2 regions of the Undibacterium sp. RuRC25W genome follow, and region 1 is predicted to be linked to the other one. Evidence: predicted binding sites of a transcription regulator. Region 1 holds the regulator's gene; the other holds the start of a gene.
What was found. The regulator FliA, encoded in region 1, starts transcription of late flagellar genes. The targets are predictions, from matches to a motif close to CTAAAGTTTNNNNNNNNNNNGCCGNTA.
Positions count from the first base shown of each region.

Region 1 (9,337 bases):
TTAAACGCCGAAACGTATGAATAACGTTGTTTGAAAATTAACTAGAAAATCTGAACGACAGTATTCATTGCAACGGACCCAAGATTCGCAAGATTTAAAGTCACGCCCTGCGAGCTAGTAGAAACACTAGAGACCATGCCAAATTCCAAGTTAGTCGGTGTCACAGAGGATGCACCCGATGCCGCTTTGACTGTGTAGCTATACGTCCCTGCAGGTGCAGTTCCACCGCTGTCAGTAGACCCATCCCAACTCAAGGTCTGCACCCCTTGGGATAAGGCACCGAGATTAATCGTCTTCACAACGGCACCTGCGGCATTGGTAATGGCGACTGTTCCTCCACTAATGTTTTGCGGTAAATTCAACCCGTAGGCACCGCCTGTTGCGCTCACACCTGCTGAGTTCGTCGTCGTGGTGAGTGCGATATTATTACCCGGCACCAATACCCCATGACCGATCATATTGGCAGCCTGCAAACTTTGACTCGCCTGAAAATTCGCATTCATTGCATTAATAGAGGCATTGACCTGATTAATCCCAGTAACGGTAGACAACTGCGCTAACTGACTTGTCACTTGTGCATTGTCCATCGGATTGAGTGGATCCTGATTTTTCATCTGCGTCGTTAGCAACGTCATAAACTGATCCTGCGCCGCTTGGATCGTATTAGTTGAGGCCTTTGTGCCATTCATCGTTGTCAACAATGTCGGATCAACTGAGTTTGTTTGTATAGTAGACATTTCAAATATCCTTTATGAGTATCATTGACCCAAAGTAAGTGTCTTGAGCAGCATTGCTTTTGCTGAATTCATCGTCTCAACGTTATCTTGATATGAGCGTGAGGCAGAAATCATGTTGACCATCTCCTCGACCACATTAACGTTTGGCGAGGCGACATAGCCCTTCTCATCAGCAAGCGGATGCGCAGGGTCATACATTAATTTGGGTGGCGTTGCATCTTCAACCACCTCAGATACTTTCACACCGGTGGATCCTGTACCGTTCATTGGCACGGCGGCAAACACAACCTGTTTAGCCTTGTACGTCGCCCCGCTGGTACTCGTAACACTGTCTGCATTAGCAAGATTGCTTGACACAGCATTGAGGCGCTGCGCTTGCGCACTCATCGCTGAACCAGCAACATTAAAAACATTAAAAAGCGACATAATAATTACCCCCGATCAATCATCATTAGCCCTGTATTGCCGCGAGCATGTTGCGAATTTGCATGTTAATCATTGTCAAACCCGCTTCATACCGCACACCGTTGTCCGCAAAGGCATTACGCTCAACGTCCATATCAACGGTATTACCATCCACGTTTCCCTGCACCATGGTTCGATACATCGGAGCAATACCATCTACAGAACCAGAGGGATCCATATGCTGATTTGCTGTTTTTGCCAGCGGTGTCGCTGACTGACTTGAATTGAGCTGTAATTTATTGGCAAGGACCGCCGTAAAATCAATATCGCGCGCTTTGTAGTTGGGCGTATCCGCATTAGCAATATTTGATGCAAGCAATTGCTGCCGTTGCCCGCGCACTGACAATGCCGTCTGCTGAAACCGCATGAGATCATCAAGCTTACTCACAATCACACCTCCACGACCGATTTATTCAATTGAAACTTCTCTGTTCATTACATCTTAGGCGACATCCCCCCCATTCAATCCGATAAGCAAAGGCAAGAAACCCCTCTTATTTGCACAATCAAACAAAACTGGGCGACATAAAATACAGCCATCGATTCGTTGTCATGCTGAAAGTCAAAAATGAACCATGTTGCTCAATCCACGTTTGCCGCCATAGGATCTTTGGCGATCGCAGGATGTGCAATGGCGGCAGACATTGGCGTCACCGCCCAAGATCACGATAAAATCAAGCAGGTAGCTACCGAGTTTTTACGGCAAACATCCATTGCGCAGCCAGGCGACGTTGAAATTACCGTCAATGCCATCGATAACCGACTGATACTGGCACCATGTCAGGCATTGGTTCCGTTCTTACCCACAGGTAGTAAGGCATGGGGAAAAACGACCCTCGGTGTCAAGTGCACAGCTCCCACCTCGTGGACCATTTATTTAAGGGCAAACGTTCAAATCACGGCTGAATATTATGTGGCAGCACATTCACTGACCAAAGGACAAGTGATAGCCATTGATGACTTGAGTAAAATCAAAGGTGAAATTTCCAATCTCCCGGTTGGCTTCATTAGCAACCCTGATCAGGCGATTGGCAAGGCAATTCAAAACTCTGTATCGTCAGGCACTCTCCTTCGTACGGATGCACTCAAAAGCCCCGCCGTTGTTCAGCAAGGCCAATCAGTTCGCGTCATCAGTATGGGCAATGGCTTTCAGGTAACAACAGATGCACAGGCAATGAACAATGCATCCGAAGGCCAAATAGCAAAGGCGAGGACGGCGAATGGTGTTACTCTGAGTGGAATTGCAAAAGCTGGTGGAATCATAGAAATCAGTAATTAAATTGCAATAATGCAGTTTTTTTGCTGGCATAATTAAAGTTTAAAAATACCGAGCCGATAACTGGATTGAAGAAGTAGATAATTCCCACTATCGAGGGTATCGCTGTGAAAATTGATGACACACTAAATAAAACTGCTGCGGCACCAGCATTAAATAGTCCCCAGCAAGCGCGTACTGACACGGCGCAAGAAGCGCCTGTGGCCACGCCGGCAGCACCAAGTACAACCGTCCAACTTTCGCCACTGTCAACGCAACTTCAGGCGTTGCAGAGCACGCAGGCTAGCAGCTCAGTATTTGCAACAAAAAAGGTCGAGGAAATTAAACTGGCTATTTCCGAAGGTCGTTTTCAGGTCAATTCTGAAAAAGTCGCTGATGGCCTGCTTGAGTCTGTAAAAGATTTGATCAACTCCAGAAAACGTTAATAATGTTTCAAGAAATCGCGCACACTATGTCCATCCAACAATGCCTGACCGCAGAAGTTGCTGCAATGAGCGAGCTTGCCAGCTTGCTTAAATCAGAACAGTCAGCTCTCGCGGACGGTGACATGGATGCGCTTAGCGAGACGACATCCGGCAAAACTGTATTACTGCGAAAAATTGCAGAGCTTGAGAAAGTCCGTACAACTAAAATGACAGCGTTAGGCTTCAATGGCAAGCCGGAAGGCATGAAAGATTATTTCACGCAAAGCACTGACGATACCGAATACTGCGCGATGCTCTGGGAAAAATTACTTTCTATCTCTGAACAAGCAAAAGAAGATAACCGAACAAATGGGTTACTGATCAACCGTCGCCTTAGTCAAAATCAAACAGCACTGAATGTCTTAGGTCGGGGAGGCAGCACGGGCTCACTCTACGGCCCCACAGGACAGGCAACCGTCAACACCGGATCAATGAAAGGAATGGTTCCCCGCTAAGGAAATCCATTCCGTAAACATAGAAAAGATCCTCGATAACAGCTTTGGGTCTTTTTTATTTTCAGCCAAACGTTGGCTCATTGACAAATATATTATCCAATCCATCAAGCAGCCGAATTTCAGTTGGCAGTCTGTTTATCCGCCCCTACTGGTACATCAATAACCGGCTCAGGCAATACAGCGAGTACGGTCACGGAAACTCGACGATTCCGTGCGCGACCTTCAGGAGTCTCATTTGAATCAACAGGCTGTTTGGAGCCTTGACCTACGGCAGTTACTCGGTTTTCATCAACACCATTTTCCGTCAACAAACGCGCAACGGTGCTCGCGCGCCCTGCGGACAACTCCCAGTTTGACGGAAAAATGGAATTCTTAATGGGAATGTTATCGGTGTAGCCTTCAACCTGAATTGCATGAGTATCTATTTTCAATACAGAAGCTATTGCAGTCAAAGCCTGGATAGAGTCTGGGCTAAGTTTTGCCTCCCCCGTTGGAAAAAGCAGACTGGCATTAATCTCAATGGTGACCCCGCGACTCGTTTGTGTCACGCGGACCTTACCCTCCCGAACCAAAGGCTCAAGCACTGCCATAATATCTTTGGCAACTTCGGTCATTTTTGCCCGCTCTTTACGCAATCCTTCGCTCGCGCGTTGCTTGACCAACGGCAGTGGTGCGAGCTTAACGACATCTTCTGTCGCAGCAGTGGTCAGCGCAGGAGAAATAGGCTTTGCATTACTGAAAGCACCGGTCAAAGAGTTCGATAGAACACGATATTTTCCCTCGTTAAGCGAAGAAATAGCGTACATCACGACAAAAAACGCAAACAACAAGGTAATGAAATCAGCGTAAGAAACCAGCCAACGCTCATGATTATCAGGTTCTTCGTGATATTTTCTTCGTGCCATCGTCAATCACCTAGCCTTTGTGATTTGCAACGCGTTCCTCAACAACACGAGGACTATCACCTAACGCAATACTATAAAAGATATCGGAAAGCATTTCCCGACGAACAACTTCCTTAGCGATGATCTCTTTTAATTTATTACTGACGGGCAAAAAGAGTAAATTTGCTAATCCCACGCCATAAATAGTGGCAACGAAAGCAACAGCAATCCCCCCACCAAGCTTTGCAGGATCGGAAAGATTTTCCATCACATGAATCAATCCCAATACAGCACCCAAAATACCGATGGTAGGAGAGTAGCCGCCGGCAGACTCCCAGATTTTTGCGGCTTGGCGTTGCTCCATCTCAAACAAAGAAATATCCACATCAAGGATGTCTTTGAGACGAACAGGATCAACACCATCGATAACCAATCGTAAACCTTTGCTAATGAAAGGATCGCGGGCAGCATCCATATAACGTTCGAGACTTAAGAAGCCCTCTCTACGCGCAACAACACTCCAAACCAGCGCATCTTGGACATTTTTTCGACTATTGTCAGGCGGTTCAGAAATAATCCAACGGAGCATATTGATGCCTCGTCGGAAAGTGCTCATGCGGCTTTGCAGTAGGACAGCGCCGAGAGTGCCAATAACGACAATCACAAAAGCAGCTGGTTGAAGCAATGAACTGAGGCGCCCGCCCTCCATAAGCTGACCTGCACCGATACCGATGACGACCAGTAATAAACCCGCTACGCTAGCCCAGTCCACGCCTTCTCCCTTAAATATACCCTGAGCCTAGCTACCGCTTGGCTATGCAACTGAGAAACACGCGACTCAGATACCCCCATGACAGCACCGATTTCTTTGAGATTAAGCTCTTGTTCGTAATAGAGGCCCATGAGTAACTTTTCTCTCTCGGGCAAGCTGTCGATAGCACCAATTACGGCGTCACGAAAATCATCATTGAGCAGGTCCTGCAAAGGATCGCCAGAACTGTCCGAACAATAGTGATCTAAAAAATGCTCCTTGGTATCCGAGTCATGGAAATCTTCGTAGTAGACCAACTGATGACCGCCGTTGTCGCCGAGGATATCCTGATACTCACCAAGACTGAGCTTGAGAGACTTGGCCACCTCGGTTTCCGTTGGCGGTCTGCCTAATTTTTGCTGCAGCACATTCATTGCTGACTCAATTTTGCGCATATTCTGGCGAACACCCCTAGGCAACCAGTCAGTGTTACGCAATTCGTCAAGCATGGCACCACGAATACGCTGCACAGCATAGGTTTCAAATTGTGCGCCATGCGTATCTTCGTAACGATTAACAGCGTCGAGCAGGCCGATCATGCCTGCTTGCACAAGGTCATCCACCTCAACGCTAGGAGGCAGGCGTGCTTTCAACTGGTAAGCCAGACGCTTGACCAATGGCGCATGCTCCCTCAGGAGAAAATTTTTATCTGATTTTCCGCTAGCGGTGTACATAGTAATTAAATTCCGAGACCAACACCAAGCTCAGGCACACCCTCAAAAGACATCACAGAACGCGCTGATTCAACCAACTGCGTCGCCAAACGAGAAAAAGCTACTGAAGCACGTGCTTTTGGAAAAGCATCAATCACCGACTGCCCCAGACTGGCGGCTTTTCTGACGTGATCGTCTTCCGGTACATATCCAATATAGTTCAAAGGTACAGCCAGATAGCGACTGGCAGCCTGCGCCATATTTGTATAGATCAATGTTGCTTCCTTCTCGGACACACCAGAAACCAAGATACTAAAAGAACGCCGACCAAGTCTGCCACTCATTCGCTTAATCAAGCCGTAAGCATTTTTAATTGCTGCCGGATCTGCCGATACTTGTATTACTACCTCGCTATGATCTAGCGCTGAAAGCGGAAACCCATTATCGTCATTAAGATTAACGTCCACCACGACCAAATCGGCCCGCTGAGCAACGATATCAAACACCTTCGATAACTGTCTTGCCGTTTCAGGCGACAACTCCGACACCATACTTGCTTTTCGTGACAACATCGTCACTGATAAGCCAGAAGCCACTATTTTAATGGCCTCTTGCATTGTACGCTGTTGTCTCGCGACATCCAATAAGCTGATGTCATTTTGCGCACTTAACCACGTACCAATACTGCTCGGGGCGGATCTGGCATCCAACATCGTAATCTTCTGACCTTGGCGCGCCAGAGAAACACCAAGATTGACTAACATTGCACTTTTTTCTTCATCTTTAAGTGCTGACAAAAATGTGAATACACGTGGCTTTGGCACCGCCAACATGCGGCGCAGTCCTTCTGCTTGATCGACATTAGCCAAAGGACACCTCTCTCGCAGCGGATGATGCTGCACTACCATTGCCCACAGCAGCCGACATTAAGAGCGGCAATTCATCATCAAGATACTTAAATGCAGCGGTTTCACGCTTCAATTTAAAGGCGCGATCAATCAAATACTGCTTATTAGCCACATGCAAATCTTCCGGAACGCGCTGACCGCTAGCGACATAATATAAAGTCAGTTTTTGACGAATTGCAATATCAAGGGCACCACCGATCGTCGCTGCCTCATCCAATTTAGTCAGGATACAGCCAGCTAAACCACTACCCTGATAAGCGCGCACAACCTCACTGAGTGTTTCACCCGTCGACGTTGCGTTTAGACATAATAAACGCTTAACACCTGTATCAGCACCGGAAAGCATCGCCACCTGATCGGTGACCATTTTATCGCGCTGACTCACACCGACAGTATCAATCAATACGGTGTGTTTATTTTTGAGTTCGGACAAAGCAATACGCAAATCGCTCTCATCTTTGACCGCGTGCACCATAACACCAAGGATTTTTCCGTAAATACGTAATTGTTCATAACCGCCAATACGATATCCATCCGTCGTGATCAAGGCCAACTTCGATGGTCCGTGACGCATTACGCAGCGCGCCGCCAGTTTTGCTGTCGTCGTTGTCTTACCAACACCAGTAGGCCCCACCAATGCGTACACACCGCCTTTTTCCAAAATTTCACTCTCATTGTCGATCGCCGACAGGTTGCGAGCGAGAATAGATTTAATCCATTCGATACCGTTTTGAACGTTATCATTATCCGGCATTTTTGCAACCATAAAACGTGACAAACTGGCACTCAACCCTGTAGCCAGCATTTCTCTTAACACTTCAGCTTTTTGTGGCTGACGTTGCTGCGTGTTCGTCCACGACAATTCCGCCAATTGCGATTCAAGCATACTGCGCATTGAGCGAATTTCACTCATGACGTCAGTCATTTCGCTTGTGCGGACGAAGTCTGGCGCAGACCGAGGCTGCGCGAATCCTGAAGATTCAAAGCTAGAGCGATCTTGAGGCGCCTGAAATCCCGCTGGAGAAAATACTTTACTTTCAGCTCGAAAAGGTGGCGTGATAACAGCCGCTTCAGGTACGATCTGCGGGTTATGTTTAGGCATCGTCGATGGTGGAATGGCACTTGCCACATCTCCTTCCATGGCGAGAATCTCAACGTTACCATCGACATTGCGGTTCGACAAAATAACAGCATCCGCACCTAAAGCCTCTCTCAGCATGCGTAGCGCTTCGCGCGACGTTTTGGCAGTAAATTTTCTAACGTTCATGACTGACCTCCAACAAGACTGGTGACTTTAATCGTTTTCGTTTCTGGTAATTCCGCATGCGATAACACTTTCAATTGTGGCAAAGTGCGGCGCAGGAATCTGGACAACAATGCCCGTAATGGTGCTGGCACAAGTAAAACTGGCGTAACGCCCATTTGCTCTTGATGTTTAGCCGCGATATCGGCCTGGCTCGACAACGTATCAGCGAGTCCGGGCTCGATACCTGCGCCATCAGCCCCGCCAGTATTCAAGGCCTGCATCAACAAACGCTCAAGGCGACTATCCAATGTCATTACTGTCAATTCATTTGTGCCCGGGAAAATTTGTTGTACGATGGCTCGTCCCAATACGACTCGTACACGAGCAGTCAACTCATTTGCATCCTGGGTATGCATTGCATGCTCAGACAACGCCTCAATAATCGAGCGCATATCTCGGATATGAACGCCTTCCACAAGCAGATTTTGTAAGACTTTTTGCAGTGTCGACAATGGCAACAATTTAGGAATAAGGTCTTCCACCATTTTTGGCATTTCCTTAGCCAGATGATCAAGCAATGCCTGAACTTCCTGACGTCCAAGCAAGTCAGCCGCATTTGTAGTAATGACATGATTCAAATGTGTAGCAATGACGGTACTAGCATCCACAACGGTATAACCCATTGTTTGCGCGTGCTCTTTCATGCTTGCATCAATCCACACTGCAGGCAAACCAAAAGCGGGATCCGTCGTTGCTGGACCAGGTAAAGGACCTGCAACCATACCAGGGTTAATCGCAAGGAACTGCCCATTCATCGCCTCACCAGCACCCACCTCCACGCCCTTCAGCGCGATCCTATATGCGGACGGTTTAAGCTCAAGGTTGTCGCGGATATGTACTGGTGGCGACAAGAAACCAACCTCTTGTGCAAATTTTTTGCGAACACCTTTGATACGGCGCAACAACTCTCCACCCTGCGACTTATCAACAAGCGGAATCAGACGATAGCCAACTTCGAGACCCAAAGTATCAACAGGCAAAACGTCTTGCCAGGTAGCCTCCTCCATTTCTGCCGCTGGTGGCGGTGGCGCGTCTTGTTTGACTGGTTCTTGCGCTGCAACCTCAATACGTTTGCGCACCATGTAACCCGCACCACCCAAGGCGGAAGCCAAAAGAACGAATGCAATGTGCGGCATACCAGGAATAATACCCATACCACCAATAATTGCTGCGGTGATAAACATCACTTGCGGTTTGGCAAACAACTGACCAATCAACTGTCCACTGATATCCTGATCACTGGCAACGCGGGATACGACAACGCCGGCTGCGGTAGAAATAATCAATGATGGAATCTGCGCCACAAGACCGTCACCGATCGCCAACAAGGTGTAATTTTTCAGTGCATCTGCAAAGTCCAGATCATGCTGCACCATAC
Region 1 covers NZ_JBMPPD010000016.1:32,117-41,453, forward strand. The annotation lists gene ACO0KV_RS09220 (flagellar hook assembly protein FlgD) at 42-737, opposite strand; gene flgC (flagellar basal body rod protein FlgC) at 759-1,163, opposite strand; gene flgB (flagellar basal body rod protein FlgB) at 1,189-1,593, opposite strand; gene flgA (flagellar basal body P-ring formation chaperone FlgA) at 1,771-2,481, shown strand; gene flgM (flagellar biosynthesis anti-sigma factor FlgM) at 2,586-2,903, shown strand; gene ACO0KV_RS09245 (flagella synthesis protein FlgN) at 2,930-3,397, shown strand; gene motD (flagellar motor protein MotD) at 3,517-4,302, opposite strand; gene ACO0KV_RS09255 (flagellar motor protein) at 4,313-5,053, opposite strand; gene ACO0KV_RS09260 (RNA polymerase sigma factor FliA) at 5,035-5,766, opposite strand; gene ACO0KV_RS09265 (MinD/ParA family ATP-binding protein) at 5,772-6,614, opposite strand; gene flhF (flagellar biosynthesis protein FlhF) at 6,607-7,920, opposite strand; gene flhA (flagellar biosynthesis protein FlhA) at 7,917-9,337, opposite strand, start outside.

Region 2 (9,337 bases), on a different contig from region 1:
CGATCTCCGCAACATCCAGACGTTTACTCAAAAAACGAATCCGCCGATCAATCTCACGCAAACGGCGCTTACCATATATATAATCACCATTTTCAGAACGATCGCCGTTTGAGGCGGCCCAATGGACAATATTTACCACTTCGGGGCGATCGACATCGATTAAACGAAGAAATTCGTCCTTCATACTTTGATGCCCTTCTGGGGTCATATAGTTTTTTGCGCCAGCGGGTATTGCCGGGGCGGCGACTTCGTCGTCGTCATCTGAGTCAGTTTCTTTTACAAACGCTTTATTCATTTTATTTTCTGAAGAACTACATCAAATTAATTTCTATCTTCTCACCGCAGATCAGCTAACCCTTATAAAATAACAAGCAATTTAGCTAACATCTTTTGTATCCATAAAATAATTCAACCAATTCAATAACGGACACATCAGGCGAGCTTGGCAACAGAGGAACATAACCATTAAACAAAGGTCAATGCCAAGCCCTTAAAAAGTGGCGTAAAAAGGGATCTCAAGAATACTAGTATTGAACGCACATTGTATGCGACAGTATTGATATGACATAGAAATGGAATTTTGCATGACTGAATTTGCGTCGATTAAGCTCATGGTGGTGGACGATCATACCGTAGTGAGAGAAGGTATTAGAAGTATCGTTGGCGCCACAACAGATATCGCCGTTGTCGCTGAAGCCACCTCCGGCATTGAAGCCATCCGCCAGTCCCGTCAACATGATTATAAGGTGATGTTGCTTGACATCGCGCTGTCTGACAAAAATGGTATTGAAGTATTAAAACAAATTAAAGCCGAAAAGCCGGACGTACAAATATTAATGTTCTCGATGTATCGTGAGGACCAATATGCAATACGCTCACTCAAAGCTGGCGCCTCTGGGTATCTTAGCAAGCAATGCAGTAAAGAAGAGATCATCGCAGCAATCCGCCAGGTAGCAGGTGGCTTAAAATACATCAGCCCACAGTTGGCGCAAGAATTGGCGAACAACCTCAATCAAGAACATGAGGACGAACTACATAAAACGTTATCTGACCGCGAGTTCCAGACACTGACAATGATCGCCTCTGGAAAATCAGTGAGCGACATTGCCAAAGACTTATCACTATCAGTAAAAACGATCAGCGAATACCGTTCTCGCATCCTGTTAAAAATGAAATTGCGACACAACGCAGAATTAACCCATTACGCAATCAAGAATCAACTGGTAGACTAAATAGGAATCCTTAAGCTGGCAAAGAATTATGTCAAATAACTCAAATAACTCACAATTCAAAAGTCCAACTGACATTGCTCGCGAAGCGTTTCGACAACTTGCTATACAAAGAATTGCGCCGACACCTGAAGCCTATCAGAAACTGTACAATGAAATTGCGGGAATCTTTGTTCAGCAAGAGGAAGCTGTGTCCTCAAAAGAGGTTTCTGAAACACCAACAGCGCCGTCGATTGCTGAAAATCTACTCGCTAGCTTTGCCACGAGCTTAATAAATTCAAAAGGTGACCTTGCTAATTTTGGCCACCGATTTAATCGGGCTATTAGAAACAGCAACTGGGAAGAGTACAGTAAGGCGCTCGATGAGCTCACTGAGCATATGACAGCGCCCTCCGCGGCAATACCTGCCACACCAAAAGGAATCAGCCTGGTTGATCCCCTTCCATCTGTAACAATACCGAGTACTGCCCTACCTCTGGTTGATATTCCCACTGCCGAAGATCCTCGGCCACGCCTACTCAGAGATTTACTGCACCGAACACTATCATTGGCCCTCAGTTCTATTTTAAAGCCAAGCTTACCGTCTCTGGCAATCGAATCTGAAGCCATCGGCATTGCTGTCAAAGAAGCAGAGTCAGAAACCGCACTGAACCAAGTAGCAACGCGCTTAAAACAACTATGCTTCCAAATTGAATTGCAGAGTGGCGACAGCGCTGAGCAACAAGAGTTATTACTACGTCTTTTTGATCTACTGTTGAGTAATATTCATGATCTTCTCGATAACGACAATTGGTTACGTGGTCAGATTGAAGTTGTACAGACTCTGATCTCTGGGCCGATAGATCATCGCTCTTTACAGGAAGCGACGCGCAGCCTCAAGGAAGTGATCTATAAACAAGGAACACTGAAAAACAGTATCGCTGAGTCCAAAAACTCAGTAAAAAAAATGATGACTGCATTTGTCGACCGTCTCAACACGATGGTCGATACCACAGACACGTATCAGCACAAGATGGATAGCTACGCCACCGAGATCAGCAAAGCCAATGATGTAGCACAGGTAGGAAAACTTATCAGCGGCATCATCAACGAAACGCGCACCGTTCAATTTGAGGCAGTCAAATCCAGAGACATCATTGTTGCCGCACAAAAAGAAGTAATCGAGGCAGAAAACAAAATTAAAGAATTAGAAACAAAACTAGCACACATGAGTGAATTGGTTCGCGAAGATCAATTGACTGGCAGTCTAAATCGGCGTGGCATGGATGACATCTTTGAACGAGAGGCGGACCGTGCCGATCGTCGTAATAGTCCGCTGTGCGTCGCTATGCTGGATCTGGATAACTTTAAAAGACTCAACGACACCCATGGCCATGCAGCTGGCGACGAAGCATTAGTGCATCTGGTACGGATCGTCAAGCAGACGTTACGCTCTATCGACGTCATTGCTCGTTTTGGCGGTGAAGAATTTGTCATCATCATGCCAGAAACCGAAATCGAAGAGGCCGCCCAGGCAATGACACGCGTGCAACGCGAACTAACGAAGCACTTCTTTACCTCTGACGACAAACGTTTATTCATTACCTTTAGCGCCGGCGTCGCTCTGCGCGCACCCCGGGAAACACAAGAGGCACTGATCAAACGTGCAGACCACGCCATGTACACAGCGAAGAAAGCAGGGAAAAATCGGGTAGTCAAGGCGGACTAGCTTATCAATCAACCATGTAGCCCAAAAAATCTGATGGGTCTATTGATCTTTTTTATTACTCGCTATCCGCCCTCCCCTTACTACATCAACTACGCCGACGAGTCCGATTAGGCATCATGAGGAATAGCTCCCACACCTTGTGAGCACGCTCTGCAACAGATCAACGCTTCTCGTCGTATCGATTCAATCTACTTCAAACGTAATTCAAGCAGTTGATCCTGTACTTATGGCCTGTCCATCATGGTTTCTGAAACCACTCCAACCCAAGAGCTGAAGCAAGAACTAAGCTGTCCCTCATAAGAAAGCAGAAACGACCACTTAGACAACGTGCTTGATTTACAAATTAATTAACTGATAAACATTTAAAACGGCACAAAGAAACATCCTATTGAACATTTTATTGCTATAAAAGTAACTTTAAAAAATAAAACTTTGCTCTTTTTAGTGTTAAAGATTTTTTGAAACCTGCCGTCAAGCGGAGGAATCTTAAAAACTTAAGCAAAAAAATTAATATTTATTTAGAGAAATATCCTAAAATTTTTCCAGAGTTGACCGTAACCCTTAACAACGGCGGTGCAACAGTCATCAGGACAGACCAAAGTTTGAGGCTAAACCCCGATTTAAATAACTTAGGCAAGGAGAATCAAAATGTCTTCATTCATCAATACCAATATCGCGTCGATGATTGCGCAAAACAACCTGACAACGTCTCAATCGTCGTTACAAACTTCGATGCAACGTCTGTCTTCCGGTTTGCGTATTAACTCCGCAAAAGACGACGCTGCTGGCTTGGCGATTTCCCAACGTATGACTGCACAGCTCGACGGTCAAAACCAAGCTGCACGTAATGCGAACGACGGTATCTCGTTAGCGCAAACAGCTGAGGGCGATTTATCTCAAATCGGCTCCAACTTGCAACGTATCCGTGACTTATCAGTACAAGCAGCCAACGGCACCAACAGCGCATCTGATCGTGCGGCGTTGAATAATGAAGCTAGCCAATTGATTTCTGAAATTAACCGCGTAGCCAGCACATCAAACTTTAACGGCGTTAATTTGCTCGACGGTTCATTCGCAAACCAAACATTCCAAGTTGGCGCAAACGGTACTAGCAACGATCAAATCACGATTGGTGCCATCACAAGTGCAAAATCTAGCGCGTTAGGCGTTGGATCAGGCTCCAGCTATTCATCCTCCCTGGCTAGCACAGCAACTGGAACAGATGCAGTTGGTGCAGGCGCGTTGGTACTCAACGGCGTCAGTATTGGTGCTACTGCCAATGATGGTGTTTCATACAAAAACGGCGCCGGTAGTGCAATCGCTAAAGCTGCCGCTATCAATTTGTCGAGTGGCAGCACTGGTGTCACTGCGACAGCTCAGGCTAACGTTGTTGGCGGCACAACAGCTACGACGCAAAATGCGATTGCTGCTGGCGATATCAAAATTAATGGTGTTGATATTGGTGCAGTAGCAGGCGGCACAACTGCGGGCGAGCATGGCTCATCCGTAGCAGCGGCAATTAACGCGAAGTCCACACAAACAGGTGTAACAGCATCCTACGACAGTACGACCGGTGCTGTCAGTTTGGCAGCAGCAGATGGCAGAAATATTACTGTCGAAAAAGCGGCTACTGCAACGTCAGATGATACCAATACAGGCCTCACCACCGGCATTACTGCTGGCGCAGCTGGTGTTGTTACAACAGCCGCGAAGTTGACTCTTACTTCAACAAACGCTAATGGTATTCAAGTTGCGAACGGCGCGGAGACACAAGCGACTGGTGCAGCAGCAGCTACCGTTTCAACTTCACTTGTTGCAGGTGACGTTACAATCAACGGTTACGATATTGGTGCCGTGAAAGGTGCAGCGACAGCAGATGCCCAGGCACAGAACGTTGTTGACGCAATCAATAAAATCTCATCTAAAAGCGGTGTAACAGCAACACAGACAGCTGGAACAATCAAGCTTACTTCCTTGACAGGCGCAACCATCAATGCCGTTGTTAATACTAACGGCGCAGCAGGCTCTGGCCTTAAAGCCGCAGCTGGCACATTGACAGGAACATCGGCTGTTAGTACTGCAGCAACACAAGTTGGCTTAAGTACAACTGTTGTTAATGCAACAGCAACAGTTGGTGCTGGCTTGTCATCTCTCGACTTAACAAGTGCATCAGGTGCAACTTCCGCATTGGCGACGATTGATGCTGCTCTGGCTTCAGTCAATAGCTCACGCGCTTCGTTGGGTGCATTCCAAAACCGCTTTACTTCCGCTGTGACAAGCTTGCAGACTTCACAAACAAACTTAGCCTCTTCTCGTAGCCGTATTCAAGATGCTGACTTTGCTTCAGAAACTGCGAACATGACACGTGCTCAAGTATTGCAACAAGCTGGTACAGCAATTCTGGCGCAGGCTAACCAACAACCTAACGGCGTTCTCGCTCTGTTACGTTAATCAATAGGTTAAGTAGGCCATTGACGTAGAACATTCCCCTGACCAGCAATTGGTCGGGGGAATATCACATTGAAGGACAAGATCATGGACATCCCTTCTGTCGGAAGCACACTGCCTCTTGGGTCGCCCCCTCCAGATAAAAATGTAATGCCATCAGGTACGACGACGAGTATCAGCAATGCTGTCCAGAGTCCCGCTCCAGCAGACACAACCTCCGCTGAGACAAAAAAAAGCACTGATCCAAGCCAGTTAAAAAAAGCCGTTGATGACATCAATAAAACGCTGCAAGACCGCGGACAAGATGTCCGTTTTAGCATCGATGAAAGTAGTAAGCGCGTTGTTGTTAAAATTATCGATCAGAACACCGATAAGGTGCTACGCCAGATACCAACGGAACAAGCACTTGAAATCTCTCAATCTTTGGATAAATTACAGGGATTATTGATTAAACAGGAAGCCTGAAAAGGTTTAAAGTAAGATAAAGTCATTGTTGCGTCATAAGCGCTGGTGTTTTGAATCTTATTTTTAAAATAGCGGGGAAATACCCCTCTGTCATGCAAATTGGAACCCCGCCAGATTTGATACAGTTAGGGCTAGCAAAGGAGAACTATTGTGTCCGTATCATCAATCGGCGTCGCCTCAGGGTTACCCCTCGATAGCATTATCAGTAAATTAATGGCTATTGAGAGTCAACCTCTTACCGCGATCAAACAAAAGCAAACCAGTTACAATGCTGATGTGACAGCCTATGGCGCATTGAGTAGTGTCATGAGTGCTTTTCAAAGTTCACTGACGACCTTAAGTAACCCTGCGACTTTTAACAACTTGACGGCAACTTCTGGCGATAGCACCATTGCCAGTGCAACCACGACGAGCGTCGCCACAGCGGGCACATATAGCGTCAACGTAACGCAGTTAGCACAAGGGCAATCCATCTCCAGTGCAGGTCAGACGTCGGCAACTAATACTATCGGCTCCGGCCAAAGCAGCACAGTCACCTTTCAGTTTGGCACCATCAGCGGTGGAACATCCAGCAATGGGGTGTATACGGGCTCCAGTTTTACCCAGGATGCAACGCAAGCGACTGGCTCGATTACGATAGACAGCAGCAATAATTCTCTGCAAGGTATTAGAGACGCCATTAATAATGCGAGTATTGGCGTCAAAGCATCCATTATTGGCGATGGTAGTGCAACGCCTTACCATCTGGTTCTTGCATCAACCAGCACTGGTGCAACATCAAGTATGAAAATCAGTGTTAGCGGTGATTCTGCTTTGCAAAATTTGCTCTCGAACGACCCGTCTGGAACGCAAAATTTCAAAGAGGTCAATACCGGTCAAAGCGCAAATCTGACTATTAACGGTATCGCCGTCACAAGTAACACGAACAACCTCAGTTCCTCCATTCAAGGGGTGACGTTACAACTAGGTAAAGTTGGTACCACGTCTGTCAGTATTGCTGCCAATACAACTGCGGTCACCACTGCGGTGAGTTCTTTTGTGACCGCCTATAACAATATTAACAGCACCATTTCGCAACTTACCTCGTATAACTCAACCACCAAAGCTGCGGGCGCCTTGCTGGGAGACCCAACTGTTACCACAGTACAAGATCAATTGCGTAGCTCCTTGAGCAACGCCGTCAATGGTCTTGGCGGCAAATTCACCTACTTGGCGCAAATTGGCATTACATTTCAAAAAGATGGCTCTCTCGCGTCGGACTCAACCAAACTACAGACTGCACTAACAAATAACTTTACAGATGTTGGTGGCCTGTTTGCAGCGGTTGGTCAATCGACAGATAGCTTGACAAGGCAAGTGGGCTCCACAGCAAATACCCAAGCAGGTAATTATGCGTTAAATGTGACCCAAGTCGCGACCCAAGGTTCGTTAGTTGGCAATACTAACCTCAACAGTGCCTCAACCACGATTGCTGCCAATACAGCGATCAACGTCACACTGGATGGCATTACTGGATCTGTGAATTTACCAGCAGGTACTTATAATGCAACACAATTAGCGTCTCTAGTACAGTCGTCGATCAATGGAACTTCTATTTTTTCGACGGGTGGTTTATCCGTAGCAGCATCGATCGACACTAACGGCTTTCTCAATTTAAGCTCCGGTAACTACGGTAGCAAATCTATCGTTAGTCTGACAAATGGAACGGGAACCAGCATTTCAGCATTAACAGGTACTTCATCTGCGGGTTTCGTTGGCAAAGACGTTGCAGGAACACTTAATGGCGTAGTAGCAACCGGCAATGGGCAAATTCTTACCGGCGCAAGTGGATCTCCCTCCGATGGCTTACAAGTGATTGTTAACGGCGGCGCAGTTGGCGACCGTGGGACTGTTTATTTCTCTCAAGGTTTTGCTTACAAGCTCAATAGCGTTCTTAACAATATCATCGGTACCGGTGGCTTAATCCCCAATGCAATTACCGGATTTAACAGCACGCTAAAAGATCTACAAAAACAGACCGATGCACTGAATGTTCAACTTACCGCTAAACAAGCCGCCTTACAGGCGCAATACAGTGCGCTTGATACGCTAGTTGCCAGCATGCAATCGCAGTCAAGCTTTTTGACATCACAACTTGGCATCCTTAACGGCACTACCAATAAATAAGTAATTTACCAGTCACTCGTGAAGGACTACATATGTTTGGATCATCAAAACTATACGGCGCCAATGCCTACACCAAAATAGGTCAAGAGACCGGTGTCATGGCGGCCGATCCGCACAAACTGATCGTCATGCTGTTTGATGGCGCAATAATTGCGATTGGAAATGCCATACAGCAAATGAAAAACAAAGAAATTGCCAGCAAAGGGAAATCTATTTCTCATGCAATTTCGATCATTGATAATGGCCTGCGTGCCAGTTTAGACAAAGAAGCTGGCGGTGATATCGCAAAAAATCTTGACGCACTGTATGAATACATGAGTCGCGAGTTGTTACTCGCCAATGCTGGCAACAAAGAAGAAAAACTAATTGAAGTGCAAACATTATTACGTGACTTAAAAGAAACTTGGGAGGCAATTAATCCAGCGCCAGGAATTGCGGCAGCCGCTGCGAATAAAGTCCCTTCTACAGCAAGCTACGACCCATTACAACCAAAACAAATTCACGCATTTGAGGCCTGATTAAGCATGGAAAGCATAGAACTTATCTCATTATATGAAAACGTGGCTGTAATTACAGACCAAATGCTTGATGCCGCACGGAAACGCGATTGGGAGTTGCTATGTCAACTAGAATCTAACTGTAGCTCGACCGTTGCCATCATTCAAAAAAATGAAGTGCCAGTTCCACTCACACCCGAGTTAAAGGAGCGTAAAATCAAAATGATCAAAAAGATCCTTGCGGATGATAAGGAAATCCGTGATATCACGGAGCCTTGGATGGCCGAACTGGCCAATCTTATGCATAGCAACCACACTTCTCGCAAGTTGAACCAGGCTTACGGAGCCGCACGAGTGTAAACATTCATGTCCAATCGCCTCGATAGTGCAACAACACAACCTGCCGCTATTGGGGCGAGCTCAAATACAACATCAACTACATCGAGTAGCTCGAAGAATACCGGTGTATTTGAAGCTAAAGTGTTGGCAAAAATAGATGACACGACCTATTCAGTCAACGTCAACAACAAAACGATAATCGTTTCTTTGCCCCAAGATACAAAAATCGGGGACATGATCTCGGTTGACATCAAAGCTCTTGGCTCTAGTCAGCAACGTCTCGATCTAGAAACAAACGTACCTGCACAATTAAAGTCATCGACGAACTTACTTAAGGCCACTGAAATACAGCAGCGTCCGCTTCAAGACGCGGACTCATTCAATTCATCAGGCCAACAGAGCAGCGTTATACAGTTGAGCGATTTTAGTCGATTAATTGATACTATTCTGCGCGCCGATACTAGCCCTGAGTCGCCTATTGTCGC
Region 2 covers NZ_JBMPPD010000030.1:33,779-43,115, forward strand. The annotation lists gene greB (transcription elongation factor GreB) at 1-295, opposite strand, end outside; gene ACO0KV_RS13865 (response regulator) at 585-1,232, shown strand; gene ACO0KV_RS13870 (GGDEF domain-containing protein) at 1,261-2,937, shown strand; gene ACO0KV_RS13875 (flagellin) at 3,586-5,388, shown strand; gene ACO0KV_RS13880 (flagellar protein FlaG) at 5,473-5,850, shown strand; gene fliD (flagellar filament capping protein FliD) at 6,001-8,016, shown strand; gene fliS (flagellar export chaperone FliS) at 8,049-8,534, shown strand; gene ACO0KV_RS13895 (flagellar protein FliT) at 8,541-8,873, shown strand; gene ACO0KV_RS13900 (flagellar hook-length control protein FliK) at 8,880-9,337, shown strand, end outside.
Region 2: a site for FliA is predicted at 3,469-3,495, ahead of ACO0KV_RS13875 (flagellin). Genes of this name have one in related genera too.